Linked DNA regions of Cytobacillus sp. IB215665. Each later gene encodes a partner of the first gene's protein in a complex. Links are inferred from orthologs where the notes say so. Each region holds a gene or a part of one and is shown in the gene's direction. Other genes may lie near its edges.

The links.
Region 2: the proteins of secY (region 1) and secG are in contact, whole or in part, in a crystal structure (PDB 5AWW), measured with the Thermus thermophilus proteins. The link is inferred for Cytobacillus sp. IB215665 from one-to-one orthologs. Residues at the interface, in WP_096411648.1 of Thermus thermophilus: Leu14, Gln16, Arg17, Phe20, Ile34, Pro35, Pro37, Ile72, Arg108, Arg109, Asn112, Gln113, Arg116, Ile117, Ile120, Pro145, Gly146, Trp147, Phe152, Phe155, Val156, Val159, Thr160, Val162, Ala163, Gly164, Ala166, Leu167, Trp170, Glu173; in WP_223903268.1 of Thermus thermophilus: Tyr5, Ile9, Tyr12, Leu13, Ala16, Leu19, Val20, Val23, Leu24, Gln26, Glu27, Pro28, Gln30, Gly31, Ala32, Asp34, Leu35, Met36, Gly37, Gly38, Ser39, Ala40, Asp41, Leu42, Phe43, Ala45, Arg46, Val48, Tyr53, Thr56.

Annotation. Positions count from the first base shown.
Region 1 is NZ_JAXBME010000023.1:14,552-26,943, reverse strand. What follows is about bases 9,312-12,222. They hold secY (preprotein translocase subunit SecY), read left to right. Parts: upstream 9,312-10,074; coding sequence 10,075-11,370; downstream 11,371-12,222. Other genes in these bases: map (type I methionyl aminopeptidase), read left to right, coding at 12,070-12,222; SLH52_RS20485 (adenylate kinase), read left to right, coding at 11,420-12,073; rplO (50S ribosomal protein L15), read left to right, coding at 9,635-10,075; rpmD (50S ribosomal protein L30), read left to right, coding at 9,421-9,603; rpsE (30S ribosomal protein S5), read left to right, coding at 9,312-9,407. Also shown: tuf (elongation factor Tu), read left to right, coding at 1-540; SLH52_RS20600 (hypothetical protein), read left to right, coding at 701-886; rpsJ (30S ribosomal protein S10), read left to right, coding at 912-1,220; rplC (50S ribosomal protein L3), read left to right, coding at 1,255-1,881; rplD (50S ribosomal protein L4), read left to right, coding at 1,909-2,532; rplW (50S ribosomal protein L23), read left to right, coding at 2,532-2,819; rplB (50S ribosomal protein L2), read left to right, coding at 2,847-3,677; rpsS (30S ribosomal protein S19), read left to right, coding at 3,735-4,013; rplV (50S ribosomal protein L22), read left to right, coding at 4,031-4,372; rpsC (30S ribosomal protein S3), read left to right, coding at 4,376-5,032; rplP (50S ribosomal protein L16), read left to right, coding at 5,035-5,469; rpmC (50S ribosomal protein L29), read left to right, coding at 5,459-5,662; rpsQ (30S ribosomal protein S17), read left to right, coding at 5,683-5,946; rplN (50S ribosomal protein L14), read left to right, coding at 5,990-6,358; rplX (50S ribosomal protein L24), read left to right, coding at 6,399-6,710; rplE (50S ribosomal protein L5), read left to right, coding at 6,736-7,275; and 6 more genes. UniProt on the Bacillus subtilis protein: The central subunit of the protein translocation channel SecYEG. Consists of two halves formed by TMs 1-5 and 6-10.
Region 2 is NZ_JAXBME010000001.1:454,270-466,437, forward strand. The notes cover bases 4,335-7,021. They hold secG (preprotein translocase subunit SecG), read left to right. Parts: upstream 4,335-5,404; coding sequence 5,405-5,638; downstream 5,639-7,021. Other genes in these bases: SLH52_RS01915 (LysR family transcriptional regulator), read left to right, coding at 4,335-5,170; SLH52_RS01925 (transporter), read right to left, coding at 5,929-6,537. Also shown: gpmI (2,3-bisphosphoglycerate-independent phosphoglycerate mutase), read left to right, coding at 1-493; eno (phosphopyruvate hydratase), read left to right, coding at 506-1,798; SLH52_RS01905 (NAD-dependent succinate-semialdehyde dehydrogenase), read right to left, coding at 1,902-3,335; SLH52_RS01910 (type 1 glutamine amidotransferase domain-containing protein), read right to left, coding at 3,503-4,171; more of SLH52_RS01915, read left to right, coding at 4,325-4,334; SLH52_RS01930 (SDR family oxidoreductase), read right to left, coding at 8,129-8,983; SLH52_RS01935 (SDR family oxidoreductase), read right to left, coding at 9,225-10,079; SLH52_RS01940 (Crp/Fnr family transcriptional regulator), read left to right, coding at 10,283-10,975; arcC (carbamate kinase), read right to left, coding at 11,196-12,164. UniProt on the Bacillus subtilis protein: Involved in protein export. Participates in an early event of protein translocation.

The DNA of each region.
Region 1 (12,392 bases):
GATGTATTCTCGATCACTGGTCGTGGTACAGTTGCTACTGGTCGTGTTGACCGCGGTAAATTAAATGTTGGAGATGAAATCGAAATCATCGGTTTAGCTGAAGAGTCAAGCAAAACTACAGTTACTGGTGTAGAAATGTTCCGTAAGCTTCTTGATTATGCTGAAGCTGGAGACAACATTGGTGCATTACTTCGTGGTGTATCACGTGAAGACATTGAGCGTGGGCAAGTTTTAGCTAAGCCTGGTTCAATTACTCCACACCAAAAATTTAAAGCTGAAGTTTACGTATTATCAAAAGAAGAAGGTGGACGTCATACTCCATTCTTCACAAACTACCGTCCTCAGTTCTACTTCCGTACAACTGATGTAACTGGTATCGTTAATCTTCCAGAAGGCGTAGAAATGGTTATGCCTGGGGATAACATTGAAATGACAGTTGAGCTTATCGCTCCTATCGCACTTGAAGAAGGTACTAAATTCTCTATTCGTGAGGGTGGACGTACTGTAGGTGCTGGAGTAGTAGCTACTATCACTGAGTGATAATAGATAAGAAACAGGTTTGCGTTTATACGTAGACCTGTTTTTTTATGGAATGGTTCCTTGTTAAACAATATTAAGATCTAAAAGTCACCTAAAGGGACATTAACAAAAACTGCTAACAGTATGTTGTGCTAGAGTAATTGAAAAGAGACTGTAAGGCGTGTATACTAAGTCGTGGGTTAAAAAAATTGATAGATTAAAATTTGCTATTGCATTAGGTGCAATTTTTTTATATAATAGTGAATGTTGGTCTTTGACTGCGATGATGTGGAAGGTTGCTGACACACCCGGCCGCTTTGCCATGGCGAGTGTGGGGAAATTTCCACGGAGAATGTCTATTAAATAAAATAGGCGATAAAGGAGGGAAAATAATGGCAAAAGAAAAAATTCGTATTCGATTAAAAGCTTACGATCACCGAATTCTTGATCAATCTGCAGAAAAAATCGTAGCAACAGCTAAGCGATCAGGTGCAAATGTCTCTGGTCCGATTCCGTTACCAACTGAAAAGTCTGTTTATACGATTCTTCGTGCTGTTCATAAGTATAAAGATTCTCGTGAGCAATTTGAAATGCGTACACATAAACGCTTAATTGATATCGTAAATCCTACTCCAAAAACAGTAGATTCACTAATGCGTTTAGACTTGCCGTCAGGTGTAGATATTGAAATTAAACTATAATAAATAATAAGTTAGATAACAGGAGGTGTGACGAATGACCAAAGGAATCTTAGGTAGAAAGATTGGTATGACACAAGTGTTCGTTGGAGATGTACTTGTACCAGTTACTGTAGTTGAGGCTTCACCTAACGTAGTTCTTCAGAAGAAAACTGAAGCAACAGATGGTTATGAAGCTATACAACTTGGTTTTGATAACAAGCGTGAAAAGCTTGCTAACAAACCAGCTAAAGGACATGTTGCAAAAGCGGATACTACGCCTAAGCGCTTCATCCGTGAATTCCGCGGGCTGAACGTTGAGGAATATGAAGTTGGTCAGGAAGTCAAAGTTGACGTCTTCTCTGAAGGCGATGTAGTAGATGTTACAGGTATTTCAAAGGGTAAAGGATTCCAAGGTGCAATTAAGCGCCACGGACAATCACGCGGCCCTATGTCACACGGTTCGCGCTATCACCGTCGTCCTGGTTCAATGGGACCTGTTGATCCAAACCGTGTATTCAAAGGAAAGCTTTTACCTGGACGTATGGGTGGAGAACGTATAACTGTTCAAAACTTAGAAGTTGTAAAAATTGATGCTGAACGTAACATTTTACTTATTAAAGGTAATGTCCCAGGACCAAAAAAAGGTCTTGTAACTATTAATAGTGCGGTTAAGGCACAGTAATTTTTGTAAGAAAGGAGGAATATACCAATGCCTAAAGTAACATTATATAGCCAAAATGGTTCTACAGTAGGTGAAGTAGAGCTTAATGAATCTGTATTTGGTATTGAGCCTAACAAGAGTGTATTATTCGATGCAGTTATTATGCAAAGAGCTTCCTTAAGACAAGGAACTCACAAAGTAAAAGGTCGTTCTGAAGTACGTGGCGGTGGACGTAAACCTTGGCGTCAAAAAGGTACTGGACGTGCTCGTCAAGGATCAATTCGTTCTCCACAATGGCGTGGTGGTGGAATAGTATTCGGACCTACACCTAGAAGCTACAGCTATAAGCTACCTAAGAAGGTACGTCGCTTAGCACTTAAATCAGCACTATCAACAAAAGTGCTTGAAAATGATATCGTTGTATTAGAGAGCCTAGCATTTGAAGCTCCTAAAACAAAAGAAATGGTAAACATTTTAAACAGTCTTTCTGCAGATCGCAAAGCGTTAATCGTAACTGCTGATCAAAATGAATTCGTGACTCTTTCAGCGCGTAATATTCCTGGAGTAACAGTTGTATCTGCTACAGGTGTGAACGTACTGGACTTATTAAACCACGATAAACTTGTGATCACTAAAGATGCGGTGGAAAAAGTAGAGGAGGTGCTTGCGTAATGAAAGAACCTCGTGATATTATTAAGCGCCCCGTTATTACAGAACGTTCTACAGATTTAATGGAAGAGAAAAAATATACGTTTGACGTTGATGTGAAAGCTAATAAAACTGAAGTCAAGGATGCTGTTGAGGCAATTTTTGATGTGAAAGTAGAAAAAGTAAACATCATGAACTACAAAGGTAAGTTCAAGCGTATGGGTCGTCATAGCGGTTATACTAATCGTCGCAGAAAAGCAATTGTGAAGTTAACTGCTGATAGCAAAGAAATCGAACTTTTTGAAGTATAAGTTTACTAGTGAAGGAGGGAAATAGAGATGGCGATTAAAAAGTATAAACCTACCTCAAACGGTCGTCGTGGTATGTCGGTATCAGATTTCGCAGAAATCACTACTGATACTCCCGAGAAGTCGTTATTGGCTCCTTTAAATAAAAAGGGTGGACGTAACAACCAAGGTAGATTAACAGTACGTCATCAAGGTGGCGGTCATAAGCGTCAATACCGCATCATTGATTTTAAACGCGACAAAGATGGTATACCAGGACGCGTTGCTACAATCGAGTATGATCCAAATAGATCAGCTAATATTGCGTTAATTAACTATGTTGATGGTGAAAAACGTTATATTCTAGCTCCGAAAAATTTAGAAGTGGGCATGGAAATCATGTCTGGCCCAGAAGCGGATATTAAAGTGGGTAATGCATTACCTTTAGTTAATATTCCTGTTGGTACAGTTATTCATAACATTGAACTTAAACCAGGTAGAGGTGGACAATTAGTACGTTCTGCTGGAACATCTGCTCAAGTTCTTGGTAAAGAAGGAAAATACGTTTTAGTACGTTTAACTTCAGGTGAAGTGCGTATGGTATTAGCTGCTTGCCGTGCTTCTATTGGTCAAGTTGGTAATGAGCAACACGAACTTATTAATATCGGTAAAGCAGGTCGTTCTCGTTGGTTAGGTAAACGCCCAACTGTACGTGGATCTGTAATGAACCCAGTTGATCACCCACATGGTGGTGGTGAAGGTAGAGCTCCTATCGGACGTAAGTCACCAATGACACCTTGGGGTAAACCAACACTCGGTTATAAAACGCGCAAGAAAAATAAGAAGTCAGATAAATTTATCGTGCGTCGTCGTAAAAAATAACGGGGTTGTGCTACGGTTCACAGGAACCGTATGCCAATCGCGAAGGGAGGTTCACATATGGGTCGCAGCTTAAAAAAAGGACCTTTTGTAGATGATCATTTAATGAAAAAAATTGAGAGCTTGAATGAAACTGATGGTAAGCGTGTGGTTAAAACATGGTCTCGTCGTTCAACGATTTTCCCTCAATTCATTGGTCATACAATTGCAGTTTATGATGGTCGAAAACATGTGCCTGTATATATAAGTGAAGACATGGTTGGTCACAAGCTTGGAGAGTTTGCACCAACTCGTACGTATAAAGGTCACGCTAGTGATGACAAGAAAACAAGACGTTAAGAGAGGAGGCATCCTAAATGCAAGCAAAAGCTGTTGCAAGAACAGTTCGAATTGCGCCTCGTAAAGCTCGCTTAGTAGTGGACTTAATTCGAGGAAAGCAAATTGGTGAAGCATTAGCAGTTTTACGCTTAACAAACAAAGCGGCTTCTCCGATAGTAGAAAAAGTATTAAAATCAGCTGTTGCAAACGCAGAACACAACTATGAGATGGATATTAATAATTTAGTTGTTGAAGAAGCGTATGTGAACGAAGGCCCGACTATGAAACGTTTCCGCCCGCGTGCAATGGGACGTGCTAGTCAAATTAATAAACGTACGAGCCACATTACTGTAGTGGTATCAGAAAAGAAGGAGGGATAATCAGTGGGTCAAAAAGTAAATCCAGTAGGTTTGCGTATCGGAGTCATCCGTGATTGGGAATCAAAGTGGTATGCTGATAAGGACTATGCAGATTTGTTGCATGAAGACCTTAAGGTTCGTGAATACATTACTAAGAGATTAAGTGACTCTGCAGTATCAAAAGTGGAAATTGAACGTGCGGCTAATCGTGTGAATATTTCAGTACACACTGCAAAACCAGGAATGGTTATTGGTAAAGGTGGTACAGAAGTAGAAGCACTTCGTAAAGCGTTAAATGCGTTGACAGGTAAACGTGTCCACATTAATATCGTAGAAATTAAGAGAGCTGACTTAGATGCTAAATTAGTAGCAGATAATATTGCTCGTCAATTAGAAAACCGTGTATCCTTCCGTCGTGTGCAAAAGCAAGCTATTCAACGTGCTTTACGCGCTGGAGCAAAAGGGATTAAAACAATGGTATCTGGTCGTTTAGGTGGTGCAGATATCGCTCGTGCTGAATATTACAGTGAGGGAACAGTTCCACTTCATACGCTCCGTGCTGACATAGATTATGGTACAGCTGAAGCAGATACTACGTATGGTAAATTAGGCGTAAAAGTATGGATTTATCGTGGAGAAGTCCTTCCTACAAAGAAGAATAAAGAGGAAGGAGGAAAATAATCATGTTAATGCCAAAACGCGTTAAGTATCGTCGCGAACACCGCGGTAAAATGCGCGGTCGTGCAAAAGGCGGCACTGAAGTAAATTTCGGTGAGTTCGGCTTACAAGCGCTAGAAGCGTCTTGGATTACTAACCGCCAAATCGAGGCTGCTCGTATTGCGATGACACGTTATATGAAACGTGGCGGTAAAGTATGGATTAAAATATTCCCATCCAAGCCATATACAGCTAAACCTCTAGAAGTTCGAATGGGTTCCGGTAAGGGTGCTCCAGAGGGCTGGGTTGCTGTTGTAAAACCAGGTAAGATTATGTTTGAAATCTCAGGTGTACCTGAAGAGGTGGCACGTGAAGCACTTCGTCTTGCATCACATAAACTTCCAGTAAAATGTAAGTTTGTAAAACGAGAAGAAATTGGTGGTGAATCAAATGAAAGCTAATGAAATTCGTGACCTTACCACTGCCGAAATTGAACAAAAAGTTAAGTCTTTAAAAGAAGAGTTATTCAATTTACGTTTCCAGCTAGCGACTGGACAACTTGAAAATACAGCTCGTATTCGCGAAGTACGTAAATCGATCGCTCGTATGAAAACTGTGATACGTGAAAGAGAGATCGGTGTGAATAATCGATAAATGAGGGGAGGTTTGCTTAAATGAGTGAACGCAACCAACGTAAAGTGTATACAGGTCGTGTTGTATCTGACAAAATGGATAAAACGATAACTGTATTAGTTGAAACATACAAAACTCATTCACTATATGGTAAACGTGTTAAGTATTCAAAGAAATTCAAAGCACATGATGAGCAAAATACTGCAAAAGTTGGCGACGTAGTTAAAGTAATGGAAACACGTCCACTATCTGCAACAAAACGTTTCCGTTTAGTAGAAGTAGTTGAAAAAGCGGTAATTATATAATACAAGGTCGGATGAATTTTATATCCGAAGGGAGGTTTCGTGAATGATTCAACAAGAATCTCGGTTGAAAGTTGCTGATAATTCTGGAGCTCGTGAAGTGTTAACGATAAAAGTTCTAGGTGGCTCTGGACGTAAATACGCAAATATTGGTGATGTAATTGTTTGTACAGTGAAACAAGCAACACCAGGAGGCGTTGTCAAAAAAGGTGAAGTAGTTAGGGCTGTTGTTGTACGTTCAAAAAAAGGAGCACGACGCCCAGACGGTTCTTACATCCGTTTTGACGAAAATGCATGCGTGATTATCCGTGACGACAAAAGTCCACGTGGTACTCGTATTTTCGGCCCGGTAGCTCGTGAATTACGTGATAGCAACTTCATGAAAATTGTATCATTAGCTCCTGAAGTTCTTTAATTTGAAAATTGAAATGCCTTATCAAGGAGGTGCAGATAAGATGCATGTAAAAAAAGGTGATAAAGTACTTGTGATTTCAGGTAAGGATAAAGGTAAACAAGGAGTTATCCTTGCTGCATTGCCAAAGAAAAGTAGAGTTCTTGTGGAAGGTGTGAATATTGTGAAGAAGCATTCTAAACCTTCACAAGCTAATCCCCAAGGCGGGATTAACAGCCAAGAGGCACCTATCCATGTATCAAATGTTATGCCATTAGATCCAAAGACGGGTGAACCTACACGTGTTGGACATAAGCAAGTTGATGGCAAAAACGTACGCTATGCAAAAAAATCTGGTGAATTATTAGATAAATAACTAGTTGTAGAAAGGAGGTACTATTATGAACCGCCTAAAGGAAAAATATCAAAAAGAAATTACTCCTAGTGTTATGAGTAAATTCAGTTATAAATCAGTTATGCAAACACCTCAACTTGAAAAAATAGTTGTAAATATGGGTGTTGGAGATGCAGTTGCAAATTCAAAGGCATTAGATAATGCTGTTGAAGAATTAACAACAATAACTGGTCAAAAGCCTGTAGTTACAAAAGCAAAGAAATCTATCGCTGGTTTCCGTCTTCGTGAAGGAATGCCAATTGGTGCGAAAGTAACTTTACGCGGTGAGCGTATGTATGAATTTTTAGATAAACTAGTGTCTGTTGCACTTCCACGTGTACGTGACTTCCGTGGTGTATCTAAAAAATCATTCGATGGTCGTGGTAACTATACATTAGGGATTAAAGAACAATTGATTTTCCCTGAAATTGAATATGATAAAGTTTCGAAAGTTCGTGGTATGGATATCGTTATCGTAACCACTGCAAATACTGATGAAGAAGCTCGTGAATTATTAACTCAAATGGGTATGCCGTTCCAAAAGTAATCAGTGCCATCTAAATATAAGGAGGCGAAAATGTGGCTAAAAAATCAATGGTCGTAAAACAAAAACGTGATCAAAAGTTTAAAGTGCGTGAGTACACACGTTGTGAACGATGTGGTCGTCCTCATTCAGTGCTAAGAAAATTTAAACTTTGCCGTATTTGTTTCCGTGAATTAGCATATAAGGGACATATCCCAGGTGTAAAAAAAGCAAGTTGGTAAAACCCAGATATGGGAAGGAGGTAAAAATATTATGGTGATGACAGATCCTATTGCAGATTTGCTTACTCGTATTCGCAATGCGAACATGGTACGTCACGACAAATTAGAGGTTCCTGCTTCAAACATGAAGAAAGATATCGCTGATATTTTAAAACGTGAAGGTTTTGTTCGTGATGTGGAATTTATTGAAGATAACAAACAAGGTATTCTCCGTATTTTCTTAAAGTATGGTGCAAATAATGAACGTGTAATTACTGGATTAAAGCGTATTAGTAAACCTGGTTTACGCGTATACGCTAAAGCTGATGAGGTACCTCGTGTACTTAATGGTTTAGGAATTGCGATTGTGTCTACTTCTCAAGGTGTGTTAAGTGACAAAGAAGCTCGTCAAAAGCAAACAGGCGGAGAAGTACTAGCTTACGTTTGGTAAAAAGTTTTTTTAGAATGGAGGTGTAATTTATGTCACGCGTTGGTAAAAAACCAATTGTTATCCCTGCAGGTGTAACGGTAACTGAGGAAAATAAAAACGTTATTGTTAAAGGACCGAAGGGTGAATTAACTCGTACAATCCATGCAGATATGGAATTAACAATAGAAGAAAACGCTGTAACAGTTGTTCGACCATCTGATTCAAAAGAGCACCGCTCATTACATGGAACGACTCGTAGCGTACTAGCTAATATGGTTGAAGGTGTTTCTAAGGGGTATGAAAGAGGACTAGAATTGATCGGGGTAGGTTACCGTGCACAAAAGCAAGGTAAAAAGCTAATCCTAAATGTAGGTTACTCACATCCTGTTGAAATCGAACCTGAAGCAGGGATCGAAATAGATGTGCCTGCGAATACAAAAATTGTTATTAAAGGTACTGATAAGGAACGTGTTGGAGCTTTAGCTGCTAACATTCGTGATGTACGTCCACCAGAGCCTTATAAAGGTAAAGGAATTCGTTATGAAGGCGAATATGTACGTCGTAAGGAAGGTAAGACTGGTAAGTAATACCGCCTAGTGTATAAGAAAGGAGTGGCATAGTATGATTACAAAACCTGATAAGAATGCAGTTCGTAAAAAAAGACACGGACGTGTTCGTGCGAAAATTTCAGGAACAGCTGTACGCCCGCGTTTGAATGTGTTTCGTTCTAGCAAACACATATATGCGCAAGTAATCGATGATGTGAATGGTGTTACACTTGCAAGTGCATCTACTTTAGATAAAGAATTAAGCATTGAGTCAACAGGTAATGTTGACGCAGCGCAAAAAGTTGGCGAGTTAGTTGCTAAACGTGCGTCAGAAAAAGGTATTAAAGAAGTGGTTTTTGATCGTGGAGGATACCTATTCCATGGACGTATTAAAGCGTTAGCTGATTCAGCTCGTGAAAATGGCTTAGAATTTTAATTGTCAAAGGAGGGATACAGATGGTCCGTGTTGATCCAAGTAAACTAGAACTTGAAGAACGTGTTGTTACCGTAAACCGCGTAGCAAAGGTAGTGAAAGGTGGACGTCGTTTCCGTTTTGCTGCACTTGTTGTTGTTGGTGATAAAAACGGTCACGTTGGTTTTGGAACTGGTAAAGCTCAAGAGGTTCCAGAAGCTATTCGTAAAGCTATAGAAGATGCTAAGAAAAATCTTGTTACTGTACCTATGGTTGGTACAACAATTCCACATGAAGTTATCGGACGATTTGGCGCAGGAGAAATCTTGTTAAAGCCTGCTTCTGAAGGTACTGGAGTTATCGCTGGAGGTCCTGTACGTGCGGTATTAGAGCTAGCTGGTGTACATGACATCCTATCAAAATCTTTAGGTTCAAATACACCTATTAACATGATTCGTGCTACAATTAGTGGTATTCAGGATATGAAGCGCGCTGAAGACGTTGCAAAGTTGCGTGGAAAATCAGTTGAAGAATTGTTAGGATAAGGGGGGAAATGAAATGTCAAAGAAATTAGCTATCACCCTCACAAGAAGTGTTATTGGCCGTTCTAAAGATCAAAAAGTAACTGTTCAAACTTTAGGTTTGAAAAAAATGCATCAAACGGTCGTACATGAAGATAATGCTGCAATTCGCGGCATGGTAAACAAAGTTGCACATTTAGTTACGGTAAAAGAACAATAATTTTAACATGAGTAAATAAGGAGGTGCCCTGATGAAACTTCATGAACTTAAACCAGCTGAAGGGTCTCGTAAAACTCGTAATCGTGTAGGACGTGGTATTGCTACTGGTAATGGTAAAACATCTGGTAGAGGCCAAAAAGGTCAAAAGTCTCGTTCTGGCGGTGGCGTACGTCCAGGCTTCGAGGGTGGTCAAACACCTTTGTTCCAACGACTACCTAAACGTGGTTTTACGAACATTAACCGAAAAGAGTATGCGGTCGTTAATCTTGAAACATTAAATCGTTTTGAAGATGGTACGGAAGTAACACCTGAATTATTAATCGAAACAGGTGTAGTAAGTAAGCTTAAATCGGGTTTGAAAGTCCTTGCAAAAGGAAAAGTTGAGAAAAAGCTTACTGTTAAAGCTCACAAATTCTCTTCTGCTGCAAAAGAAGCAATTGAAGCTGCAGGCGGTAAAACTGAGGTGATTTAATGTTCCGAACAATCTCCAATTTTATGCGCGTTGGTGATATAAGAAAGAAAATAATATTCACCTTGTTAATGTTAGTTGTGTTTAGAATAGGGACGTTTATTCCTGTTCCGAACATCAATGCTGAAGTATTACAGGTTACAGGCGAAAACAATCTATTTGGAGTATTGAATACATTTGGTGGAGGAGCATTACAGAACTTTTCCATCTTTGCAATGGGGATTATGCCTTATATCACGGCTTCCATTATTATTCAATTACTACAAATGGATGTTGTTCCAAAGTTTACTGAGTGGTCAAAACAAGGTGAAGTTGGTCGTCGTAAATTAGCTCAGTTTACCCGCTACGGCACAATAGTTCTTGGATTTATTCAAGCAATTGGTATGTCCATTGGCTTTAACACTATGTCGAACGGGGCATTAATTGAGAACCCTGGCATTCCAACTTATTTGTTAATAGCATTAGTATTGACGGCTGGAACTGCCTTTTTAATGTGGTTAGGTGAACAAATAACAGCTCACGGTGTTGGTAATGGAATTTCCATTCTCATCTTTGCTGGGATTGTGGCAGGCATTCCGAATATCGCTAACCAAGTATATGCAACACAATTTGAAGGTGCTGGAGAACAGCTATTCTTACGTATCGTTACGGTAGTTTTATTGCTACTCGCGATCGTTGCAATCGTCGTTGGTGTTATTTTCATCCAACAAGCATTTCGAAAAATTCCAATTCAATATGCAAAACGCTTAGTGGGTCGTAGTCCAGTTGGAGGACAATCTACTCATTTACCTTTAAAAGTAAATGCTGCGGGTGTAATACCTGTTATCTTTGCAGTATCGTTTATTATTACACCACCAACAATTGCATCATTCTTTGGACAAAACGATGTTACTATGTGGATTGAAAATACATTCAGGTATACCGAACCTGTTGGTATGACAATATATGTTGCATTAATTATTGCATTTACCTATTTCTATACGTTTGTTCAAGTTAATCCTGAGCAAATGGCAGAAAACCTTAAAAAACAAGGTGGGTATATTCCTGGAATTCGTCCAGGGATAAATACGCAAGAATATGTAACTCGGATACTATATCGTCTTACATTTGTAGGTTCTATTTTCTTAGCTGCAATTTCTGTTCTTCCTATTATTTTTATTAAATTTACCAGTCTTCCGGAATCAGTACAAATTGGTGGAACAAGCTTGCTCATCGTTGTTGGTGTTGCACTTGAGACAATGAAACAGCTTGAAAGCCAACTTGTAAAACGTCATTACAAAGGATTTATTAAGTCATGAGGTTTTGGGGTTCTCCCATTTCCTCATTGTTAGATGAGGGTGAACACATATGAATCTCGTATTAATGGGGCTCCCTGGTGCTGGTAAAGGTACGCAGGCAGAGCAAATTGTTAGCAAGTATAATATTCCTCACATATCAACAGGAGATATGTTCCGTGCTGCTATAAGTGAAGGAACTGAATTAGGCTTAAAAGCAAAGGCTTTTATGGATGAGGGCAAACTTGTTCCTGATGAAGTTACAATAGGTATTGTTCGTGAAAGATTAGGTAAAAATGATTGTAAAAATGGCTTTCTGTTAGATGGTTTCCCTCGAACAGTCGCTCAAGCAGAGGCGTTAGAACAATTGCTACATGTCATGAACAGTACGATAGATTTTGTTATCAATATAAATGTTGATAAATCTATACTATTAGATCGTTTAACAGGTAGAAGAATTTGCAAGAACTGTGGTTCCACATATCATCTAGTATTTAATCCACCACAACAAGAGGGCGTTTGCGACAAGTGTGGAGGAGAATTATATCAACGTGCTGATGATAATGAGGCTACTGTAGAAACTCGCCTAGAGGTAAACATTAAACAGTCAGAGCCTTTGTTAAATTTCTACAAGCAAAAAGGTTATTTACAAAACATTGATGGACAACAAGCAATTGATAAAGTATTTGTAGATATAGATAAATTGCTTGGAGGCATATCTAAATGATTATTTGTAAGACCCCACGTGAGATAGAAATAATGCGTGAAGCAGGCCGTATCGTTGCTTTGACTCACAAGGAATTACAGAAACATATTAAACCTGGTATTACTACTAAGCAATTGGATACAATTGCTGAAGAGTTTATTCGGAAACATGATGCAATTCCATCATTTAAGGGGTATAATGGTTTTCGCGGGAGTATATGTGCTTCAGTAAACGAAGAGTTAGTTCACGGTATTCCTGGTGATCGTGTCTTAAAAGATGGAGACATCATCAGCATAGACATTGGGGCTAAATACAATGGATATCACGGTGATTCTGCTTG
Region 2 (12,168 bases), on another replicon or contig:
TGAAGAAGAATTCCCTGGTGAAGAGCGGATTTTAATTGATTCACCTAAGGTAGCAACGTATGATTTAAAGCCAGAAATGAGTGCCTATGAAGTGACTGATGCGTTATTAAAGGAAATTGACGCAGATAAGCACGATGCAATTATTCTAAACTATGCCAATCCTGATATGGTTGGGCATTCCGGAATGCTAGAACCAACCATTAAGGCGATAGAAGCAGTGGATGAATGTTTAGGAAAAATAATAGATGCAATTGAAGCCAAAGGTGGAACAGCTATTATTACCGCTGACCATGGCAATTCTGATGAAGTGGTAACTTTAGAAGGAAAGCCAATGACAGCACATACGACAAACCCAGTTCCTGTGATCCTAACAAAACACGGAATTGAGTTAAGAGATGGTGGTAAATTAGGTGATTTAGCACCTACAATGCTACAATTATTAAATGTAAAGCAACCAAGTGAAATGACTGGAAAATCATTAATTAACGAATAAGGAGAGATAATTATGTCAATCATTGTAGACGTTTATGGTCGTGAAGTATTAGATTCTCGTGGAAATCCAACAGTTGAAGTAGAAGTATATACTGAATCTGGTGCATTTGGACGTGCATTAGTACCAAGTGGTGCATCTACTGGAGAATATGAAGCGGTGGAATTACGTGATGGGGATAAAGATCGTTATTTAGGTAAAGGAGTTATCCAAGCGGTAAATAATGTGAATGAAATCATCGCTCCAAAAATGGTAGGCTTTGATGTTACTGATCAAGTAGCAATTGACAAAGCGTTAATGGCATTAGATGGCACAGAAAACAAAGGTAATTTAGGTGCAAATGCTATCTTAGGTGTATCAATGGCAGTTGCACGTGCTGCGGCTGATTTCTTAGAAGTTCCACTATACCAATATCTAGGTGGAGTTAACGCAAAAACATTACCTGTTCCTATGATGAATATCGTAAATGGTGGAGAGCATGCAGATAATAATGTAGATGTTCAAGAATTCATGGTTATGCCTGTAGGTGCACAAAACTTCAAGGAAGCACTTCGTATGGGCGCAGAAATATTCCATAGTCTAAAATCTGTTCTTAAAGCAAAAGGCTACAATACAGCTGTAGGTGATGAAGGTGGATTTGCACCAAACCTAAGCTCAAATGAAGAAGCGTTACAAACAATTATTGAAGCTATTGAAAAAGCAGGCTATAAACCAGGCGAACAAATTATGTTAGCAATGGATGTAGCTTCATCTGAGTTATACAACAAAGATGATGGCAAATACCATTTAGAAGGTGAAGGCGTTGTGAAAACGTCTGAAGAAATGGTTTCATTCTATGAGGAGCTTGTTGAAAAGTATCCTATCATCTCAATTGAAGATGGCTTAGATGAAAATGACTGGGAAGGCCATAAGCTACTAACAGAACGTATCGGACACAAAGTTCAATTAGTAGGTGACGATTTATTTGTAACAAATACGAAAAAACTTGAAGAAGGAATTGAAAAAGGAATTAGTAATTCAATCCTGATTAAAGTGAACCAAATTGGTACCTTAACTGAAACATTTGATGCAATTGAAATGGCAAAACGTGCGGGCTATACAGCTGTAATTTCTCACCGTTCAGGTGAAACTGAAGATAGCACGATTGCTGATATCGCTGTTGCAACAAATGCAGGACAAATCAAAACGGGTGCACCATCACGTACAGATCGTGTTGCGAAGTATAATCAATTGTTACGCATCGAAGATCAATTACAAGAAACTGCACGCTTTGATGGTTTAGCATCATTCTATAACTTAAAGAAATAACATTATTGAAGATTATTGAAGACCTCACGTAATGTGGGGTCTTCTTAGTTTGATATGCAATTTTTTGCTTCTATACCCATAGCTTTGTATTTTGAATCACGGCTTATTGCGTAAAGGAGTCTACAGAGATATACTTCTGCTCTAAATATTCTTCTATTCCAAAGTACCCGCCTTCTCTACCTAATCCACTTTCTTTATAACCGCCAAAAGGAGCTTGCGCAGCTGATGGGAGTCCATCATTTACACCTATTACTCCATACTCTAAATTGTTCATGAAAAATGTAGCTTCATCTAAACTAGTTGTGAATACATATGCAGCAAGACCATATTGACTGCTATTTGCCCTGTTCACTACTTCATCAATCGTTTTAAAGGAGGTAATGGGGGCTAACGGTCCAAACGTTTCATCCTGCATACAGACCATATCATCTGTCACATTTCCAATGACAGTAGGCTGAAAATAATGACCTTTTTCTTCCGAGATCTTTTTCCCCCCTGTTAAAATAGACGCACCTTTCTCTACAGCATCTTCAATATGATACATAACTTTTGTTATAGCATTCTCATTAATGAGGGGTCCTATATCAATGTTATTGTTCAACCCATTTCCCATGGTTAAACGAGAAGTGCGTTCTACTAATCTAGCTGTAAAGCTTTCTATCACATCTTCATGAATATAGAAACGGTTAGATGCAACACACACTTGACCTGCATTGCGGAATTTAGATTGAATGGCTCCTTCAACAGCTCTATCGATGTCTGCCTGTGCTGTGACAATGAATGGTGCATGTCCCCCTAGTTCGAGAGATAATTTTTTTACAGAATCAGCTGCTTCTTTCATTAGAAGTTTTCCTACAGGTGTTGATCCAGTAAAACTTAATTTTCTAACCCGCTTATCTCGTAACCAAGCATCGCCAATTTGTTTAGCATTACCTGTTACGATATTTATTACGCCTCTAGGGAAATTAGCTTTTTCTGCTAATTGTATTAACTTTAAAGCGGTAAAAGGCGTTTCTTCTGAAGGCTTTACAACGACGGTACATCCAGCTGCTAATGCTGGGGCAAGTTTCCTAGTAATCATTGCAGCAGGGAAATTCCAAGGTGTAATAGCAGCAACTACTCCTACTGGCTCTTTTTTTACTATAATATGTTTATTAGTTGTAGAAGCTGGAATCGTATTACCATAATTTCGTTTCGCTTCCTCTGCATACCATAACACATACTCATTTGCATATTCGATCTCTGCTAAAGCTTCCTTTAATGGTTTTCCTTGCTCAATCGTTATGATCCGAGCTAGTTCATCTTGATTCTCTTTAATTAATTGATACCATCGATAAAGAAGTTGACTTCTATACCTTGCAGTCTTTTTTGACCATAAAGCAAAGGCTTTTGATGCTGCTTCAATAGCTAAAACTGCTTCTGTATGCCCGCCATTTGAAACTTCTCCTATTATTGCTTTCGTTGCCGGGTTTTTGATAGCAATAACATCTTCTGATGCTATCCATTGACCGTTTATAAAATTTTGCTTAATAAACATCTGTCCCACCCTTTTATTTGTTTAACTTAGTCTGTTACTAAGTGTGATAGTATACTTAAATAAGTTTACCTTTCGAACAGACTTGCATATTTCCGTAGTCAAATCTTCAGAAAAGAAAACAGCTGAAACACAAATTGAAATTCTTCATGTGCCAGCTGTTAATATAATTAATCTTTCTTTAATGCTTTTACAATTTCTTGAGCGATACTTTCCGATGATGCAGGGTCACGGCTCGTAATAATTTGATCATCTGCCCAAATCGCTAATGCTGGCTGGTCTAATTTGTCGACATATGTGCCTACTTTCGCCAGCTCTTGCTCTACACTATATGGTAGAAACTCTATTACTTCCTTTGGTTCATAGGCATCTGGAAAAGCAGTAACCTTTTTTCCATCGATGATTGATTTACCGTCTTCTCTATAAGTGAAAGCTAGCACAGAAGGTGCATGACACTCTGCTGCAACGATGCCTTTATTATCATAAATTTCATTTATTAAACGATGAGCATGTGGATCGTAGGAAACATCGAACATAGGTCCATGTCCTCCGACAAATAATATGACATCGTAATCTTTTCCTTGTAAGTCAGCTAAACGTAGCGTATCCTTCCAACGCCCAAGCTTTTCAAACTCTCTTGATTTCCCGTCTGGGTCTGTTTCATCATTTAAAGAAAACTGATCAACCATCCCATCTCCGCCTTTTGGTGAAGCAATTGACACAGTATGACCCTCTGCTTCTAATACATTTAATGGAACATGAAATTCCTCAGACCAATAACCTGTTCGATATGATTTTACTGCTATTCCATTTGATATAACCATTAATATATTTGCCAATGTATATACCTCCTAATTAAAATAATTATTGATGTAGTATTGTTCTTATTGGAAAATTGTCTTCGTTACTTCTATAGGTTATCATCAATATATAAGATTATGTACTTCCATTATGTTAGATGGGAATAACAGAAAGTTATAAAGGTGAAATACATGAAAATTGAATGGTTAGAAGCATTTCAAATAACTGCAGAAACGAAAAGTTTGACTAAATCGAGTGAATTATTACACATGAGTCAACCTGCTTTAAGTAAACAAATAAGAAACCTTGAGATAGATTTAGGCGCTAGTTTATTTATTCGCTCTTCTACGGGTGTTCGATTAACTCAAGCTGGTGAAATATTATTAAAAAGCAGTAAAAATATCTTAAAGGAAGTCAATTCTGTACGTAAAGAAATTAATCTTAGTCAAGGAATAGGTGATATTACAATAGGATCTTGGCCGAGTATAGCAACGTCTTATCTTCCATATAAATTTGCTAAGCATAAGTTCAATGATCAATTCAGAGTGAAAATTTCTCATAGCTTTTTGGAATTATTATCTGGACTAGAGCAGGGGCTAATAGACGTTGCATTATTTGATGATCGAGAAATCAAACATTCTTATTACTCTAAGTTTTTATTTTCAGAACGCTTTTTCTTATTTATAAATGCCAATCATCCGATTTATACTAATCAAACTTCTATTTCCTTTCATGAAATAAAGGATGAATCATTTGTTGTACTTCCCCCTACTTGCGATGCTAGAATGCTCGTTGACAAAGAATTTACGTCAAAGGGCTCTACTTTAAAGGTTGCCTCAGAAATTGAATTTGGTCAAAGTATATTAGGTTTTGTTGAAGCAAACCTTGGTATGTCCATTCTTCCAGAAATATTTATACAAAATAGTTCAGAGAATGTTAAAGCTATCGAAATTCAAGATTTTAATATATCACGTCATGTTTCTCTAATAGCAAATGACGAGGCCATCGGGGAAAAATTAGTTTCAATGCTAAGGTAACTCTACTCGAATACTATGAATGCCATAGTGCAAGAGACACTGGGTGGCAGCGAAAGATCATTAAATATCTCCTCATATAAATAAATATAGGTAAAGCTGGAATAACAAATAGTACAAATAATCTGTTTCGGTAGTGCTTGAAATACTGCCACTACCTGAAAAGGACTTGTCTGTAGTTTTAAGATATGCTAAATTATAATAAGTGAATAGTACGATTTTCTGGAGGTGTATCATATGAACACATTTCTTGTGACATTATTAGTGATAGATTGCTTAGCTCTTATTACGGTAGTTGTTTTACAATCAGGGAAAAGCGCAGGATTATCAGGTGCCATTTCTGGTGGAGCTGAGCAGCTTTTCGGAAAGCAAAAGGCAAGAGGATTAGATGCTGTTTTACAAAACTTAACGATTATTTTGTCTGTATTGTTTTTCTTGTTAACAATTGTATTAGCATATAGAGGCCTTTAAGGGTTATCAGAGCTGAATTAAAAATAAGCTTACAAGCAATAATTATTTCATTAATGTACTGGCATGCTCAGAGGTTTTCTCTAAGCGGTTCAGATAACCTGGTGAAATAAATATAAACGTGTATTAAACGGCAACGTAATAATCGTATATATGATGACATAAAAAACGCTTGAATATTAATTCAAGCGTTTTTCATTATGAGTATTGTCTTATACAATTTAATCCCTATTTGTAGATTGAAAATTTCCGAAAAGCCACTTCGAACGTTAGAGACGAGTAGTTTTGCTAAATCATTCACCTTTGCGCTTGGTCCTAGTAAATTTCAAATAAAAGGGTTCGATTTTATTAAAAAGCCATTGAATCACCAACCCGTGAATTACAACTCCGACTATTGAATTAAAAGTTACACATATATAACTAACAGTATGACTTACCTCGTATATATCTCGTCCAAAAAACATCAATTGTCCTATCACAAAATAAAAAGAATGCCAAAAAGATATAATATTGTTCTCTAGTTGCCATAATAGCAGTGCTTCAACAGAAAATATTATCAATAAGGCTAAGATAATTAGTAATTTTGATAAATTAGATATCCGCTGAACTAATGGCTGTACATAATATTTGGTAATGGTCTTAATCCTAAATAAATAAATGATTCTTACAAGACGGGCTAATTGAAAAAATTGATCAAATGGAATAATTGCAACAATGAGTAATGGATTATTTTTTATGAATTCCCATTTATTTTTTACAAAAATTAATCTGCCTATGAAATCTAAGAAAAACACAACCCAAACTATCCAACTTATAATGGGATTAAAAGAATTTTCTACCCAAAAAGTAAGTATGATTAAAATTACTAAGCTTATCATAATTAACTCATATAAAATCTTCACAATTCATTTACCCCTTTTATTCCTTTATCAATCAAAAAACTGCTTAATCTGTCTAATAACGACGAATAGTTTGTAATTGAAGTAATTATTCAATATCTATCGTAACATCTTACAAGTTACCATGTGGTGGAATTGTGCGTTTCCAAACATTTATGATATAGAAAAGTAATATCTGCATAAAATAAGAAAGACCGCAAGTGTCTTTAGAACTCACGGTCTCACACAATAGACGATTCTCTAAGAAGTGACCACCCTTAGAAAACCCATTGTAATAAATTAAAGAAAAGTTGGGTTATTTTGATCAGCACTCAGTTCTTCTTGTTTGCACAGGTTCTTCCTTTTTAATTTTCTCAATTGATCTTGTAATATGTCTATGAATCTCGCTATAAAAAAATGATCCTATGAATGGTCTTTTTCTCGCCTCTTCCTCGGCCTTTCGCGAAAAAAATTTACGATTTTCCTCTATACAAGTGTATTACATTTTACTAGCTAAGAGAGATTGTATCATTTTACGGTCAGAATACCCCCACCTGAATCAAGAGCGTGAGATCTGATAAGTGAAGGGGAGTATAACAACCTACTTTAAGTGGACTATGTCACTGTAGTTTTTCGATATTTAAAGACAATTTGAATTGTTAATATTGCACTTACTAACATAGCTATTATTAGTAAAATCCGTTCATGATAAGACAAATTAAAGCCAAAGCTTAAACTAAACCAAAGAAGACAACTTAGAAGATTCGAACTGAATAATAACCCCCAAATAACTCCTTTAATTTTTATGTATAACGCACTACCTATTAGATATTTGATATATATAAAGCTAACTATGCCTACTACTAATACAAAGATTAATGATTTCATAAATGGCAATAAAATAGGCTCTTCCCAATGCATATCAATCAAAATTATATTAGCGTAATATATCATATTGAACATAAAGACAAAAATTAGTATATACAAAAATAATACCCATTCACTTACATAAATCACTGGGAGTAAAATCTTTTTAATAGTTTTTCACCAACCTTATCACTCCAAAGTCTTAAACTTTAGAACAGCCCTTCACAATCCCTACCATTATTTTAACATAAAATTACAATTATACATTGTCCTTATTAAAGAAACATAACGAATAGCAACCTATCACATAGTGTTTAGGGAAAAGTATGTATTACAAATTAATCATTATTATATGACACAATGATTAATAAGTTGATAATTCGAAGAGGTAGGCTTAGCTTACCATTGAACTAGTAGAAAATATTATTCATGAAATGACGCTGTTCAGTAATGATACTAAACACGTCTTTCTTTATGTTTTGAGCAACATTTTTAGTAACCTTTATAGAAATGCTTGTTATTAATCAAAAAGCCGAATTCCAGAGGGACTCGGCTTTTTCAACATCATCTTTTTTAAAATTCTACCTCTTTAACTAAGATCCTAATTAGTTTCAGCGCTTTTTCCAGGGTGACCAAGGAGCTTATACAATTCTAGATGTTCAGCTTAGTGTGATGTAGTCTTGATTCGAAGGGAGAAACACCACCTTCATGTATTAAGCTTCCAGTATATGCAATCCAGCTTTTCTTTTTACCCATTAACTATTTTTCCACCGTTTATATGTAGTATTTGACCAGTCATATATGATGAATCATCACTAGCTAAATATACATATGCTGGGGCAACCTCACATGGCTGCCCAGGGCGTTTCATTGGCGTATTATTCCCAAATGTTGCTACCTTTCCGCTTGAAAAGGTGGAAGGGATCAAAGGGGTCCAAATCGGGCCAGGCGCCACACCATTAACACGAATGCCTTTTCCTACTACTGATTTTGCTAATGACCTTGTAAAGGCTACAATTGCACCTTTTGTAGCTGAATAATCGATGAGCTGTTCATTTCCTTCATAAGCTGTAATAGAAGTAGTATTAATAATGGCACTTCCTTGCTGTAAATAGGGTAATGCAAACTTTGTAAGATAAAAGAAGGAGAAAATATTTGTTTTAAACGTTCGTTCTAGTTGTGCTGACGTAATATTAAGTAACCCACTTTGTGGGTGCTGTTCAGCAGCGTTATTTACAATGATATCAATCTTTCCAAAAAGCTCTATGGTTTGTTTTATCGCTTGCATACAAAAAGATTCGTCACCAATATCACCATCAATTAACAGACATTTGCTACCTTCTTGTTCAACAAGTTCTTTTGTTTCAGTCGCATCTTCATGTTCATTCAAATAAATGATAACAATATGTGATCCTTCTTTTGCATAATGTATAGCGACTGACTTTCCTATACCGCTGTCCCCACCACTGATAATTGCAACTTTATCTTTTAGTTTACCACTCGCCTTATAGGAAGACAGAGCTGAAACTGGTTTTGGGTCCATCATGTATTCCAGACCAGGTTGTTGATTTTGATGCTGTGCAGGTATTTTACTTTGGTTCATATGGAAATCCTCCTTCGTCATAATGCTATTAATAGTATGGAAGTGACGATAGAGAATTATTTATAGGAAGGTGTAATATTATAAGTACCTAGCTATCTTTTTTAAGGCTGTTTGTATAGAATGTTGTTCTTCGTATGAAAACATAAACACACTAAATGTCATGGCATCTTTTCTTCTATAAAACGATGAATGTTGAGTAAAGCGACTTTTTTATCTAACAAAGTTTACGTAAAGAGCCTATTTATAAAGAATCCTTTGTTAATTCTACTGCAGCTTCACTCCAGTTCCATAACCTATGCGCAGCTTCGTTATCCTGAGCTCGTTTTGAAATAGAAGCAATCTTTTTTTTATAAAAATATTCTCCAGTTATACCGTTAACTTCAGGGCTTGTGGCAAGGTAAATAGCAGTAGCTGCCCCTTCGGCTGGTGTCAGGAAGAAGTATTTCAACAATCCAACGATTGTCTTACCGAAACCAGTATTGCGGTCTACACCAATATTTGTAGCTACTGCCCCAGGATGGAGAGCGTTTACTGTAATAGAGGATTCTGTTAATCTTTCAGCTAGCACTTTAGTGAATAAAATATTTGCTAGTTTAGATTGTGAATAGCTTTTAAAAGTCCTATATCTTTTTGTTAGGTTAATATCGTTAAAATGAATTTTTCCTATTTTATGAGCACCAGAAGATACATTAACAATTCGAGCTTCCTTAGAGTTTTTCATAACATCTAGCAATAAGTTAGTTAACAGAAAATGTCCAAGATGGTTAACACCTATTTGTGCCTCATAACCATCTACTGTTTCTTGCCTTTTTAAAGAGATAACCCCAGCGTTATTCACTAATATATGTAAAGCATTATATTTTTCTTTAAATTGTTTGACGAATGAACGAATACTTTCAAAGGATCCTAAATCACAGAGCATTAAATCGATTTTGTTTGATTTGCTTTGTTCAATCGCTTCCTGTAAAGCTTTGTTACCACGTTCTTTATTTCTACAGAGCATGATAACTGTAGCCCCAGTTTTGGCAATTTCAACGGTTGTTGCCAACCCCATTCCTGAGTTAGCTCCTGTTACAATCGCGATTTTTTCATCCATTATATCCACCTCCACAAAATAGTAACATTTTTGAAAAATTCGTTGATGAAAATTAACTATAAAATTAATTATATAGTATATTTTACAATTATATGAGTTATGTTGTTTGTGTTACACACAGTAATAAAAATTAGCTATGATTGTAATAAAGGATAACTCTTAACTAGTACTAATATTGTTTAAGAACTTTGGGGGGGGATATTGTGTTAACCACAATCAATTTGACTGAGGTAATAAAAAAATTAGAAGTGTTATCAAGTTTATCCCTAAGAGAAGTTAAAGAAATTGAAAAGAACCTATACTACAGGAACTACAAGAAGGGACAAATGCTTTTTATTGAAGGAGATCCTAGAGAGAAGATGTATTCAATATTAAGTGGCTACGTAAAGACTGAAAAGGTGAATATGAATGGGACAACTCGATTTAATTCTTTTTTAAAGCCTACATCATTTTTCCCTTATATAGGTATTTTTGTTGATGATTTTTATAAATATTCTGCTGAAGCTTTTACAGATCTTGAAGTATTATATATTCCTACTATTTTTATTGAAGAGATCATTAAAAAAGACAAGCATATTTTACTACATATAGTGAAATGCTTAACTAAAAAGGTAGAGATGCTTGAACATAGGCTTCAAACAGTTACTGACTCACATGCAAAGAATAGGGTAACTCAATTTATTGGTTATTTAGCAGAGGATCTAGGAGAGGCGAAAAATAACACCATTCACATTCCATGTCCAATGACAACTGTGGAAGTAGCCAAATTTTCAGCTACTTCTAGAGAAACAGTCAGTCATGTACTCAATGATTTAAAGAAGGAAAATAGATTAACAATATATCATAAACATTTTATTATAAACGACCCTGGCTATTTTTTATCTGCTATTATGTAATAAATGTCTATGAATATAAAATTTTGAGTGCCTTTCTCGAATTTGATACTTGATTGCTAAAACCGCCAAATGCGGAATGACTTCATCAATGATCACTTTTTAAAAAGTACTAAAAAGCTGAACTGTCGTATCGAGACAATTCAGCTTCAAAAAGTGTTAGATGATAAGATGTCACGTGTTTTTGTTAGTTCTAATAATAACAATTTAGGCGAAAAAGACTTTAACAAAACATAGCTTTTTTTTCTGCTTGTGTAATTTGAGTACCTATATTACCTTCGAATGCTTCTACAACATGATCAAGGGAGGTGATGATCGCCTTTCTTCCTGGTTTTGAATTAACAAATTGCAACGCTGCTTGTACTTTTGGCAGCATAGACCCTTCTGCAAACTGTCCTTGTTCAATATATTGATGTGCTTCTTCGACAGTTAGATGGTGAAGGTCTATTTGGTTTTGTGTATTGTAATTAATTGAAACATGGTCAACTGTAGTAAGAATTAATAGGATATCTGCATCAATTAGTTCTGCTATCTTTTCTGAAACAAAGTCTTTGTCAATGACAGCTTCTACTCCAACTAATATGCCGTTTTTATTAATGACAGGTATACCGCCACCACCACCAGCTATGACGACATATTTCTTCTCAACTAAAGTTTCAATTACATTTTTTTCTACAATATCAAGTGGTTTTGGTGATGCAACGACTCTTCTAAAGCCCCTCCCAGCATCTTCTTTAACAATATACCCTTTTGTATTTTTCAGTATATTTGCTTCTTGTTCATTATAAAATGGTCCGATCGGTTTAGTTAGATGTGTAAATGCTTGATCGTTTGTGTCTACTAATACTTGAGTAATAATTGTGGATACATCTTTCTCAATATCCTCTTGTTTAAAAACATCTAATAATGCATTTTGCATCCAATAGCCAATCATGCCCTGACTCATTGCTCCACAAGTGTCTAATGGCATTGCTGGTAGTTGTTCATTTTCGTTTAATTGTTGTTGTAACATAATGTTGCCCACTTGTGGCCCATTTCCATGTGTGATGACGACTTCGTAATCGTTATGAAATAAATGAACTAATTGTTGTGCGGTATGATAACAAGCTTGTCGCTGCTCTTTATCACTCGCTTTATTTCCTGATTGAATTGCGTTCCCACCTAATGAAACAACGACTTTTTGGTTCTTCATAATA